One region of the Paenibacillus sp. strain BS8-2 genome, then DNA from elsewhere that is predicted to be linked to it. Evidence: riboswitches for the same ligand, from Rfam matches in the RefSeq annotation. Region 1 holds a riboswitch; each other region holds the start of a gene.
What was found. A riboswitch is a leader RNA that binds a small molecule or an ion and turns the genes downstream of it on or off. The one in region 1 is predicted to bind cyclic di-AMP.
Positions count from the first base shown of each region.

Region 1 (4,239 bases):
GGCTTGGATTCGGTCAATCTCGGTGCTGGTCCGTCCCGGCATTATCCTGTTTGCGGATAGCAAGGACGGAGTAGGTCCGGTATAGCCATCTGACCAGCGCCTGATTATCCTCGTTAATAGGAAGGCTCGTACACCATGCAATGAAACAGCTCCGGATCGCCGCCTGTTAACGAAGGGAGCAGATAGGTGTCCGTAATCCGAAATCCTGCCTTCTCATAGGCGCGGATCGCTCGCTCGTTCCAGATCAACACCTCCAGATCGATCTCGTTGCCGGGCATCCGGCGCAGCGCTTCCTCCGCCAGCATGCGAACGATGGATGCGCCAAGTCCCATCCCACAGAGATCTGGACGAAGTCCCAGTCCCAGCCTCGTGACGTTCCCCAGCGGGAAAAACTGGACATAGCCAATCAAATCATGCCGTTCGTCAAGAATGGCTCCATATTGCTGTATGCGCAGGACGGGATCACCGAATTCGATCTCGTCCTTTTGCATGGCATCCCAATCGGGCCAGTTGAAGCGCTCATAGGGGGCGCTGTACGTCCAGTCGCATAACTGGGCAGCATGGTCTAATTCCAGCGGCACGATAGTCATCGTTGATGTGTTTGGTTTATAATGAATAGGGTTCGGTTCAATCTCTTTATTGTTCATCATAATTGGATTATATCAGATAGGCGCTTGCTCGCGCGTATGTATCATAAGGGGAATTATCAACGTGAAGAAGCTGTTATGGATCGGTTGTTTATCTTATCTGGTTATAGGCATCGCCCATGTGGTGGGCGGTTCAATATTAGAGCAATTAATGGACTATTATGACGTCACCTATAAGGATGGCGGGCAATGGATCATGAATCAATTCCTCGGGTTTATGGTAGGGGTGCTGCTTGCGCCAAACTTGACCGCTCGGATTGGCAAACGTGGTGCCGTTCTGCTCGCTATGGGGTTGTTGACCATCAGCGAAGCGGCATATAGCTTACTCTTGCCATGGGGCTGGATGCTTGCGTTCGCCCCGATTGCAGGTATCGGGTTCGGGATGACGGAAGCGATCGTGGGAGCGGTGATCCTTGATACGATGAAGGGGAAGGCTTCGGCGATGAGCCGGCTGGAGACATTCTTTGGCATTGGGGCGCTTATTATACCGGTTACGGTGGCTTACTTGATACAAGAGCATGTCTGGCAGCTCTCATTTCCAATCCTCTCGGCAATGGCGGGAATTACGTTTGTATTGTGGTTGACCATGTCCTTTGGCGAGCTGGATGACAAGCTCGGCATAACGGCGGCCAAGGAGTCGGCGGCTGCAGCAGAACGGGCTGAATCGAGTCATTTGATTACCAGTAATATAACGGCAGGGTCGAAGAGGGGATGGCTTGGGTATACAGGCAAGCTGTTGCCGTTCTTGGTTCTTAGCGCGTTGTTCTTTATGGTGTATGTAGGGATGGAGATGAGTTTCTCCAACTACCTGCCTTCGATATTAATTGCTCGTACCGATCTTGGAGAAGCCGCTGCTGCTGCCTCGCTCAGCTTGTTCTGGGGAACGGTGGTGCTCGGACGATTGTTTGCCGGAATAATCGCCGATCGAATCGGCTATGTCCGATACTTAGCGATTGCAGTGACGGGAGCGTTAGTTGTTTTTGGTGTGATGACGTTGACCGGGCAGTTGTATTGGATGATGGTGCTAATCGCGCTTAGTGGTCTGTTCTTCTCCGGTGTATTCGGGATCGCTCTTGTCTACGCCAACAGCCTGCTCCCAGGCATGACGGAGCGGACGACGAGCCTGCTTGTCGCATTCGGTGGTATTGGCGGGGCGTTGTTCCCGCGAGTGACAGGCTGGTTGATGGATCGATTCGATGTAGAACTGACGATTAGCTATCTGGCCATCTTAGTTGTCATCATGTTGCTTCTGCTTGGAGCCATGCTCCTTCAGGGGCGCCGCATCGCGCGGTTCGAAACGAAGGAACAGAGCTAGGGCAGGTCGTACGACATACAAAAGGACCTCAATCTCCATGTAACAGTGGAAGTTGAGGTCCTCTTGTATGTGTGAGGCATATGTCCATTAAATACGCGTACGTTAGGGACAGTCCTGAATCACATCTCTTACTTGGCTGCTGCGACAGTCAGAGCTTGATACTCCTTCTCGTCCATTACGCGGCGCGCTGTTACGAAGCGCGACTTGTAATACGAGCCGTTCAGAGGTTCGATCGTAACGCCGTATCTCGTGGAGGCGTGGGCGAAGTTGCCGTCGCCAACGTAGATGCCTACGTGCGAGATGCCGCCGTTTATCTTGCCGCTTGTGTCGAAGAAGACTAGATCGCCCGGCTGAAGATCCGCCTTAGCGACTTTCGTGCCTTGCGTTGCTTGGTCTACCGATCTGCGAGAGAGATCAATACCCATCTTCTTGAATACGTAGCCAGTAAATCCGGAGCAGTCAAAACCTCTTGTGGTGGAACCGCCGTACGAATAAGGAGTTCCGATAACACCATCAATGATGCCGTCCATCTCGGAGCTTGCGAAAGCGCTTCCTGCCTGGAATGCAAGCAGAAGCACAAGCCCCAGCAATACAGAGCTAATCTTCTTCTTCAACTTGTAGTTCTCCTTCCGGTGCCGACGAGGTTAGCTGTGGGGTTCGGTTGAAGGTTCCCTATGACTTCACAGGCGCTGTATGGAAACAGACGTCGAAGCCAATTCACCCAGAGTGGTTCCCCCGTTTCCCTTGCGGGAATTAGGCAATATCATCCAAAGTTATTAACTAAGCATTATAATAATAGGAAAATGTTGATTCGTGTTGAATATGAGAAGATATTAATAATAGAGTGATAATTTTGGTGTTTAAAAGTGAAATTACTGGGTATAAGCGTACTGCCAAGGCGTGTAATTTGGCTGAGTTTTGTGTAAAATAAGGAGATAACAAAGTGGAGCGAGAGGCCGCTAGACAGGGTGTATCTCGCGTACTCACGGTAGAATTGGCGCTGCAGTGATAGGGATACCGTAATTCCCTTCAGGGGCGCACGAGTGGAAGGGGTAGGTCGCTAGTGGAGAACGTGCAGGAGAATAAGACATCATCCTCCAATTTCATTAAGAATATTGTCGTAGAAGATTTGAAGAGTGGGCGCGTGCAAGAGGTCATTACGCGTTTCCCGCCGGAGCCGAATGGTTATCTGCATATCGGACATGCCAAGTCGATCTGCCTGAACTTTGAGCTTGCCGACGAGTTCAAGGGCAAGACGAATCTGCGATTCGACGACACCAATCCCGTTAAGGAAGATACGGAATATGTGGATGCAATCCAAGAGGACGTGCGTTGGTTAGGCTTCGAGTGGGAGGAGCTACGCTTCGCTTCGGATTACTTCGAGGAGCTGTACAACCGTGCAGTGCTGTTGATTAAGAAGGGCAAAGCCTACGTTTGCGATTTGACTGCCGATGAGATGCGGGAGACAAGGGGGACGTTGACAGAACCAGGCAAGGAAAGTCCGTACCGGAGCCGCAGCGCGGAAGAAAACCTGGATCTATTTGCGCGGATGCGCGCAGGTGAGTTCAAAGATGGCGAGCGAGTTCTGAGAGCGAAGATCGATATGGCTTCGCCTAACATTACACTTCGTGATCCTGTGCTGTATCGCATCTCGCATTCGCATCATCACCGCACAGGCGACGCATGGTGCATCTATCCGATGTACGACTATGCCCATCCGCTTAGCGATGCAATCGAAGGGATCTCGCATTCGATCTGTACGCTGGAGTTCGAAGATCACCGTCCGCTCTACGACTGGGCTATCGCCGAATGCGAGATGGAGAGCGTGCCGCATCAATACGAATTCGCGAGACTCAACATCACGAATACGGTCATGAGCAAACGGTATCTGAAGCAACTCGTGGACGAAGGCGTCGTCGATGGCTGGGACGATCCTCGGATGCCGACGATCAGCGGGATGCGCCGCCGCGGCTACACGCCGGAAGCGATTCGTGCGTTCTGCCGCGAGATAGGCGTAGCGAGAAGCAACAGCGTTGTAGACGAGCGCAACCTCGAGCACTTTATCCGCGAGGATCTCAAGCTGAAGGCGCTGCGTACCATGGCGGTTCTGCGTCCGCTCAAGGTTGTCATCACGAACTATCCGGAAGGACAGACAGAGCTGCTGGATGCGGAGAACAACTCGGAGAATGAAGAGATGGGTATACGCCAAATTCCGTTCTCCCGTGAGATTTATATCGAACGAGACGATTTCATGGAAAATCCGCCGAGCAAATATTT
Region 1 is NZ_CM137010.1:1,368,998-1,373,236, reverse strand. Features, by position in the region: gene ACX1C1_RS05950 (EAL domain-containing protein) at 1-85, shown strand, start outside; gene ACX1C1_RS05945 (GNAT family N-acetyltransferase) at 114-647, opposite strand; gene ACX1C1_RS05940 (MFS transporter) at 712-1,962, shown strand; gene ACX1C1_RS05935 (C40 family peptidase) at 2,091-2,576, opposite strand; cyclic di-AMP (ydaO/yuaA leader) riboswitch at 2,581-2,732, opposite strand; gene ACX1C1_RS05930 (glutamine--tRNA ligase/YqeY domain fusion protein) at 3,026-4,239, shown strand, end outside.

Region 2 (4,239 bases), 2.6 Mb from region 1:
GCTGCTGACGGCGCGGCGCAGCGCCTTTACAGCGCTCGCAAGACTGCGTCCGACTACGATACTGGAGGACGCAACGGTTCCGCGTTCCCGAATTGCCGATATGGTGCTGCGAATTAACGAAATCGCGCGCAAGTATAACGTCACCATCGCGACCTTCGGTCATGCGGGAGACGGGAATCTGCATCCAACGGCGACGACGGACGCGAGGGATACCGAGGAGGTGCATCGCGTAGAGGAGGCGTTCGCCGAAATCTTCGAAGCCACGATCGAGCTAGGCGGCACGATTACTGGAGAACATGGAGTAGGCCTCGTGAAGGCGCCATATCTGGAGTGGAAAGTAGGGGCGCCAGGCATTGAAGTGATGAAAGGCATCAAGATGGCATTTGACCCGCAAGGGCTGCTCAATCCTGGCAAGTTGTTCGCCAAGGAAACGAGAAAAAGGGTGGTGCTGCAGCATGGCTAACGGAACGATGATCAAGAAACCGGAGATCAAACATGCCAATCCACTGGCGCAAACGCTCCTGAACAAGCTTGACTACGATCAGCTTACGAATTGCATGCGCTGCGGCTTCTGCTTGCCGGCATGCCCGACCTTCCGCGAGACCGGGCTGGAGCCAGAGTCGCCGCGCGGTCGTATTGCGCTTATGAAGGCCGTTGCGGATGGGATTATGGATCCTGATCAAGCGTTCCAGGATCAGATGAATCATTGTTTAGGATGCCGCGCGTGCGAGCCGGCATGCCCAGCCGATGTGAAGTACGGACAGCTTATCGAGCAAGCGCGTGACGCGATCGAAGATCATGCGGAACACAGCTTACCGATCAAGGGTCTGAGGAAGGTGATGTTTAAAGGCGTTTTCCCTAGTCGGAGCAAGCTTAAACTTCTTGGAGGTACACTTGGTTTCTACCAAAAGTCGGGTCTGCAGAAGCTGGCCAGAGGTACGGGGATCATGAAGCTGTTCCCCAAACATCTGCAAGAAATGGAAGCGATTTTGCCAGAAGCCAGCACGAAAGGGGTCATCGAACAAATCGGTGCGTTCTATCCCGCAAAGGGCAAAGCAATTGCCCGTGTGGCCTTGTTCAGAGGTTGTATCATGGATGTGATGTTCGCAGGCACAAACGTCAATACCGTCAAACTGCTTTCCGAAGCGGGCTTCGAAGTTGTCATCCCGGATACACAGGTTTGCTGCGGTGCTCTCCATGCGCATAGCGGCGAGATGGACGATGCACGCGGGTTGGCTAGGACGAATGTGCAGGCATTCAAAGCTGCGGGCGTCGATTATATCGTCTCCAATGCAGGCGGCTGTGGGGCGCTGCTCGTCGAATACGATCACCTGCTAGTAGAAGACGCTGATCCGGAAATGCGTGAAGCAGCCAAATGGTTTGCAGAACGTGTCAAAGATGTGAGTCAGCTTATCGTTGAGATTGGAACGATTCCGGCATTCGCCGAGATCGCCGCGGAATCGGAGCAAGGCACGGTAACGTATCAGGATTCTTGCCATTTGCGAAACGTGATGAAAAGCTCAAACGCTCCGCGTCAGCTAATGAAAAGCGTCAGCGGCGTATCGTATGTAGAAATGAAAGAAGCGGACCGCTGCTGTGGCTCTGCTGGTATCTACAACGTAACGCAGCCGGAGATGGCGGGACAAATTATTGAGCACAAAATGGAGCATGCTACAAATACGGGAGCACGTTACATGCTTACCAGCAATCCCGGTTGCCTCCTTCAGATGAAACACGGGATCGAAAAACATAAGCCTCCGTTCCGGATGGAAGCGATGCATATCGTCGATTATTTGCATGATCGAATCGTGGCGGCTCCGGCATCACTTTCCGAGCATCCAGAGTCTGGTGTTTTGGCGAAAAACGGATCAAACGTTTGATAATCGACGCTTCGATAATCAAAGGGCTGTTGTAAACGTTGCAATGAACGATTTTCGGTGATTCCGAGCTAATAGGCTGCGAGTTTCAGCTTTTACTTTTGGTTCATAAAGGAGTAGCATTAGCGATGAACCAAATATGCCACACGCTGAGCCTTTTTCATAAAAAGGGCGGGGGAACCAATGCGGCTGCAGCCGCTGGGGTGAATCCATTCTGAACAGAATGGTAGGGAATTCTCGAAATCCCGAATCCGACAGCTAACCTCGTAAGCGTTGTTCGGGAGAGGAACGAAAATTCACTCGTGATCGTATGGTTTACGACCACAGAGCGCACTCGCCTCTGTGGTTTTTTGTTGCGCATTTTTAAGGATACGATAAGAAGAAAGAAGGCTGCGTGTTAATGAAAAAACAATTTGTTGTCATCGGTTTGGGCAGATTCGGGGGCAGCGTCACCAAGACGTTAATGTCGCTCGGCTATGAGGTGATGGGAATTGACAGAGACGAGCGACGCGTGCAAGATTTTGCGCCGATACTCTCTCATGTATATCAAGCGGATTCTACGGATGAATCTGTCTTGAAGCAGCTGGGCGTGCACAACATGGACCATGCGATCGTAGCAATTGGCGAAGACCTGCAGGCAAGCATCCTGACCACCCTGATCCTCAAAGACATGGGTATTCCATACGTGACAGCCAAAGCAACCAACGATTACCACCAACGGGTACTTGAGGGACTAGGGGCGAATCATATCGTACATCCAGAGCGGGATACGGGTATTCGAGTGGCGCATCAAGTAACCTCCAAGAATACGGTCGAATACATGGAGTTATCTCCGGAGCATAGTCTTGTCGAAATTATTGCTCCGAACAATTTCGGCGGCAAGACGTTAAAAACATTAAACTTCCGCGCCAAATTCGGCTGCAATATCATGGCTATTCGGCGAAAAAACAACGAGCTTGTCGTATCGCCTCTAGCTGATGATTTTATCTACGAAGGCGATATGCTTGTTGTTATTGGCAAGAACACGGATATCACCCGCTTCGAGAAAGCGATCGGCGACTAATAGCTTATCCCTTGAAGGGGGCAAGATAGTCGGCAATATCGGCGTTAACCTCAGCGGGATCGACGGATGGAATGCGATCATCGCTTAGATTGTATTTGTCCTTCAGACGAAGTATGCGATAGACGCTTTCGTCGAGCCGCTCCTGCGAGATCGTTCCATCGTCCACGCGTTGGAGGACGGAGTCGAGCACCTTCTTCTGCAATGCATCCTCATGACACACGAGCAGGATATCCCCTCCGGCCAGGATGGCATCCACTGCGGCTGCACCAATGTCATTGCCATTCGTCAACCCTTTCATGGTCATGTCGTCTGTAATCACGACGCCGTCATAATGAAGCTGTTCGCGAAGCAGATCCGTAATGACTACCTTGGAGATGGAAGCGGGATGCTCCTTATCCAGCTTGTTCATTAACAAATGTCCGATCATGATCGCATCTGCCTCGTTACGAATCGCTTCTTCGAATGGCCGCAGCTCGAATCCACGGAGCTCCTCCAGGCTCTTATTCACGATAGGCAAACTCTTATGGGAATCAACGGCTGTATCGCCATGCCCCGGAAAATGTTTGACGACCGCAGCCACTCCCTGCGACGTAATACCGTCCATCATTGCGAGGCCATGCGAAGCTACCGTATCGGCATCTGCGCCAAAGGAACGGTCTCCGATAACAGGATTGTCAGGGTTGCTATTAATGTCCAGCACCGGGGCAAAATCCATATTGAAGCCGAGTGAACGCACGGCAAGTCCAAGTGATTGTCCGATGGCAAAGGTATAATCGGGATTCTGCTTGCTCGCGATCTGCTTTGCGGTCGGTGTTTTGGTATATTCGGCGGGAAGTCGACTTACTTTGCCCCCCTCTTGGTCAACGCTTAACCATAATGGAACAGATTCTGGATCACTGGCGTTGCTTTCTTTGAGCTGATTCAATAATTGCAGCGTTTGACTTGCATCTTTGATGTTATCCTTAAACAAAATAAATCCCCCGACATGGTAATCACGGATAAACGATCGCGTGGTGTCATTCATCGAGATGCCGTCCAAGCCGATGATGGCCAATTGTCCGACCTTCTCCTTCGTTGACATGGCGTTAATCTGTTGCCAGATAGCTTGCTCGCCCTGATCAGAGGGCGTTTCGTTATGTGAGGTTGGATTAGGAGACTGTGTAACGACTTCGGATGTCGGTGTGACCGTGGAGTTTGAAGAACCGTCTTTGCCGCAACCGACGAGAGAGGTTACGGCTACAAGGGCAGCCATAACGGCTAGCGATAGCTTGTACATGTAGATCTCCTCCTACTGGGTAT
Region 2 is NZ_CM137010.1:3,998,868-4,003,106, forward strand. Features, by position in the region: gene ACX1C1_RS16875 (FAD-binding oxidoreductase) at 1-463, shown strand, start outside; gene ACX1C1_RS16880 ((Fe-S)-binding protein) at 456-1,880, shown strand; cyclic di-AMP (ydaO/yuaA leader) riboswitch at 2,015-2,165, shown strand; gene ACX1C1_RS16885 (potassium channel family protein) at 2,278-2,940, shown strand; gene nagZ (beta-N-acetylhexosaminidase) at 2,945-4,216, opposite strand.
Region 2: it holds a riboswitch for cyclic di-AMP, as region 1 does, so the genes downstream of both, ACX1C1_RS16885 (potassium channel family protein) here and ACX1C1_RS05935 (C40 family peptidase) in region 1, are expected to answer to the same signal.

Region 3 (4,239 bases), 330 kb from region 1:
CGCGAGTTCCACCCGTCACCGAGCAGAAATCGCCGCCTGCTTCTTTAATAACAGGTGCAGATTCGCCCGTAATGGCTGACTCGTCGACAGATGCAAGTCCTTCAATCACTTCCCCATCGCCAGGAATCCATTGCCCTTGGGCAACAAGCACGATATCTCCTTTGCGAAGCTCGGTAGAAGGTACTTGCTTGATCGAGGAGCCCATCAGTTTGTTCGCGATCATTTCTTTTTTGGATTTTTTGAGCGAGTCTGCTTGCGCTTTACCTCTGCCCTCTGCTAAAGCTTCTGCAAAGTTAGCGAATAATACCGTCAATAGCAGGATGACAGCGACTGTAGCATTGAACCATACGGGAGTTGCACCCCCGAATGCATCAGGCACGAAAACGAACAACAACGTAATGATAAATCCAATTTCCACGACGAACATGATCGGGTTACGAATCATAACTCGTGGATCTAATTTGAGAATAGACGACTTCAATGCCTGTTTCACGATAGGTCCGCTTAAGGCTGATTTAGTTGGTTGACTCATGGTATACTCCTCTCCAGTAACGGCTATGGCGCCAAAGTTAGTTGCTCGGCAATGGGCCCGAGTACAAGGCTCGGGAAGAAGGTCAGTGCGCCAACAATAAGCACGGCTCCCAAGAATACGACTGCGAATAAGGCAGTGTCCGTGCGGAAGGTGCCAATCGATTCGGGTACCGTCTTCTTCGCTGCAAGCGAACCCGCCACGGCAAGTAGAGTCACGATCGAGAAGTAACGACCTATAAACATGACTAGGCCAGTCGATATATTCCAGTAGGTTGTATTGTCCCCTAGTCCTTCGAATCCGGAACCGTTATTGCCGGCTGATGATGTGTATTCGTACATGGCTTGCGTAAGACCGTGGAAGCCGGCGTTCGAGATCGTCTCCGGATAATAGAACAAGGCGATTGCCGTCGGTATCAAAATGATGAACGGAGGAACCAGCATCGTCAGCGCGATCAGCTTCATTTCCTTCCCTTCAATCTTCTTGCCAAGATATTCTGGCGTTCTGCCTACCATTAATCCGGACAAAAATACGCCAATCATTGCGTATATCAGCACGTTCATAAATCCGGCACCTACACCACCGAAGATGGTATTCAGCATCATGTTCGCGATGGTTACCAATCCAGCGATCGGCGTCAACGTATCATGCATCGTATTAACTGCCCCCGTCTCGGAGGCTGTAGTGACAACCGAATATAAGACGGATTGCTCGATACCAAACCGTGTCTCTTTGCCTTCCATGCTGCCGTGATCCTGATCGATGCCAAGCGCGCTTATGGCGGAGTTGCCTGCTTGCTCTGCGCCGAGAGAGATCCCTAACATCATAATGAACAATGTGGTCATGGCGACGAATAGTACCCGTCCTTGCTTGGGGTTGCCCACCATCTTCCCATACGTGTACGGCAACGCCGTGCATAATAACATCATCAATATTATCTGCAGCGTGTTACTTATTGCGCCGGGATTCTCGAATGGATGCGCTGAGTTGACGCCCATAAATCCGCCGCCGTTGTTGCCGAGCTCCTTAATGGAGAGGAACGAAGCCATCGGTCCGCGCGCAATCGTCTGTTCTTCGCCTTGCAGCGTCTGAGCAACTGCCGCAGGTTCCAGCGTTTGAGGAACGCCAAGTGCTGCAAAGAGTAGAGCGGCCACAATCGCAATGGGCAATAATACACGAACAATGGAACGCGTCAGGTCCACGAAGAAATTGCCCATTGGCTTGCCTGCGAGTCCTCGCATAAAGGCGATAACAACGGATAACGCAGTTGCCGGAGCCGTGAACATCATAAATACGATAGCGACCATCTGAGACAAATACGATAGACCGCTCTCCCCGCTATAATGCTGCAGGTTCGTATTGGTCATAAAGCTGATCGCCGTATTAAACGCAAGCGTAGGCTCCATGTTTGGAATATGGCTGGGGTTAAGCGGCAGATAGGCTTGCATTCGGAAAATCATATAAACCAGCAAGATCATAACTCCGTTGCTGAGGATGACGGTTGCGGCATACTTTTTCCATAATTGGTTGGTAAGGGATAGACCTCCCAAGCGGTAAATCAATCTTTCTATTGGACCGAACCATTTGTCCAGAACAGTCGTTTCCGAATGGAATACCTTAGCCAAATATAAGCCTGTTGGTCTGGCCAACAAGAAAACTATTATTAAAGTGATGAAGATCGCGATCAAAGCTAACATTGTTGCATACTCCTTCCCGCTAGCGGCAGCTCTAGAATTTTTCTGGATTCAACAGCACATACGTCAAATATACGAAAACAACGACGACCACCACGCCGAGTGCGAGCATCATTGCGGCTCACTTCCTTCCGAAGCAACACTTCCGCACCACGCTAACAGTCCTAACATGCCTGCTAGTGAGACGGTTAAGATCCCAATCATGACAATATCCATTTACGTTCCTCCCTATATCAAAAATGAAACATCCCCGCCGTTGGAATACAGAACGTGCCCGCAGCTGTGGACGGCGAAACCAAAATAATTTCCTCTTGAATGGACATGCTGCGCCTCACACCCCTTTATTTGGGCAACAAAAAAAGAAGCTGCACGAAGAGGAACCTTCATCAGCTTCTTAGGCACAGGGAAAGAACCGTGTCTAATCACGACAAATTGTTGCCTCTATAGACGCTTACGAGGTTAGCTGTCGGATTCGGGCGTTAGAGTCGCCCTACATGCCGGATACGTTCATTTCCGGTCACGATTCACCCCAAATCCACATTAGACATACATGCGGATTGTATATGGGTCCCCCGTTCTCAGGTGCCACTTCTCTTGGGAAGTGGCCTACTAGATTCAGCGATTGTTCGCCCGTACATGATTCGGGCTATATCAACTTGACGTCATCATCCTTTCCTTGGATTCGAAGGAATGTTTACTTACCAGCAATTCAGCGCTGAACGGAGTACGTGAATCCATTCATGGCAACATGTTACTCCCCCTCGTAAAAGCTGTAAAGCAAAGCAAACGTCAAATTAGATGGTCTACGTTTTGCTAAGTTCGAACACTCCATATAGCAACGTATTATCGCTCGTTTCCTATCGTTTGCTCTCATTATCGATGGATTATAAACATTTTTATGTAATTTTTACACCTGCAGCGTGTTTCATTATTCGTTATTATTAAGTAATCTAGGAGAAGAACAACAAGCGTAACTACGAAGGAAGTGATTCCAGATCGTTCAGTCTCTTGTAAGGCGGATTGCATTATCGCCATATATAAGCACCACCTTGTTCATTACAATTATGACTTTGTTATTAGTACCCGTTGGTCGCTTATTCGACCTGGCAAACGTAGCGTTACTTTATTTGTTGCCAGTGCTCTTTAACGCGGTATACCTAGGGCTACGGCCCGCCATTTACGCCTCGTTTCTCGGTGTGTTTGCCTTTGATGTTTTTTTCGTGCCGCCTGTCTTAAGCTTAACGGTTGCTGACTTAAAATATTTCATTACCTTTGGTGTTTACTTAGTTGTCGCCGCATTAACAGCAGGACTTGCCACAAGGCTGAAGCTGCAGGCTCAGTATGCCAAGTCCAAGGAAGCCCAGACCGCTGCCTTATACGCATTCAGCAGAGAAATGATATCGGTATCCAATATCCATGATTTGTCGGAGCGATTGTTGTCGCAGCTACCAAGGAAGTTTGGGCTGCAAGCTACGATGTATGTGGAGGAGGAGACCGGTACGCTGGGACTCTCTGGCCATACAAGGGGAATCGACGATAACCACAAACGGGAATTGGCATCAATTGGTATCGATTACATGTATAAACGCGCTGAAGGTGATGGTTCAGAGTGTTTGATGCTTGGTCAACATTTGGTATATCTGGCATGGCTGCATGCCGATCATCGCAAATATGGCCTCCTTGTTTGTTACTCCGAATCGGCAACTGCACAAGCTACACAAGCATCGGACGAGATACAGCAAGTGATTAGAACATTGGCGGGTATTACAGCCAATACCATCGCGCGTATTAAACTTGCCGAAGAAGCCAAGATTGCTCTTGTATCGGCTGAGTCCGAACGGATGCGTACCACGATTCTTAACTCAGTCTCGCATGAGCTGCGGACGCCTCTGGCGGCGGTTATCGGTTCTGCCACAAGCCTTTTGGAGAACGACCATCTATTCACTCCATCCGATCGCGTGGAGCTCCTCGAGACGATTCGGGACGGCTCCCTTCGAATGAACCGATTGGTCAACA
Region 3 is NZ_CM137010.1:1,694,198-1,698,436, forward strand. Features, by position in the region: gene kdpB (potassium-transporting ATPase subunit KdpB) at 1-532, opposite strand, end outside; gene kdpA (potassium-transporting ATPase subunit KdpA) at 556-2,226, opposite strand; gene kdpF (K(+)-transporting ATPase subunit F) at 2,258-2,338, opposite strand; cyclic di-AMP (ydaO/yuaA leader) riboswitch at 2,656-2,854, opposite strand; gene ACX1C1_RS07490 (ATP-binding protein) at 3,261-4,239, shown strand, end outside.
Region 3: it holds a riboswitch for cyclic di-AMP, as region 1 does, so the genes downstream of both, kdpF (K(+)-transporting ATPase subunit F) here and ACX1C1_RS05935 (C40 family peptidase) in region 1, are expected to answer to the same signal.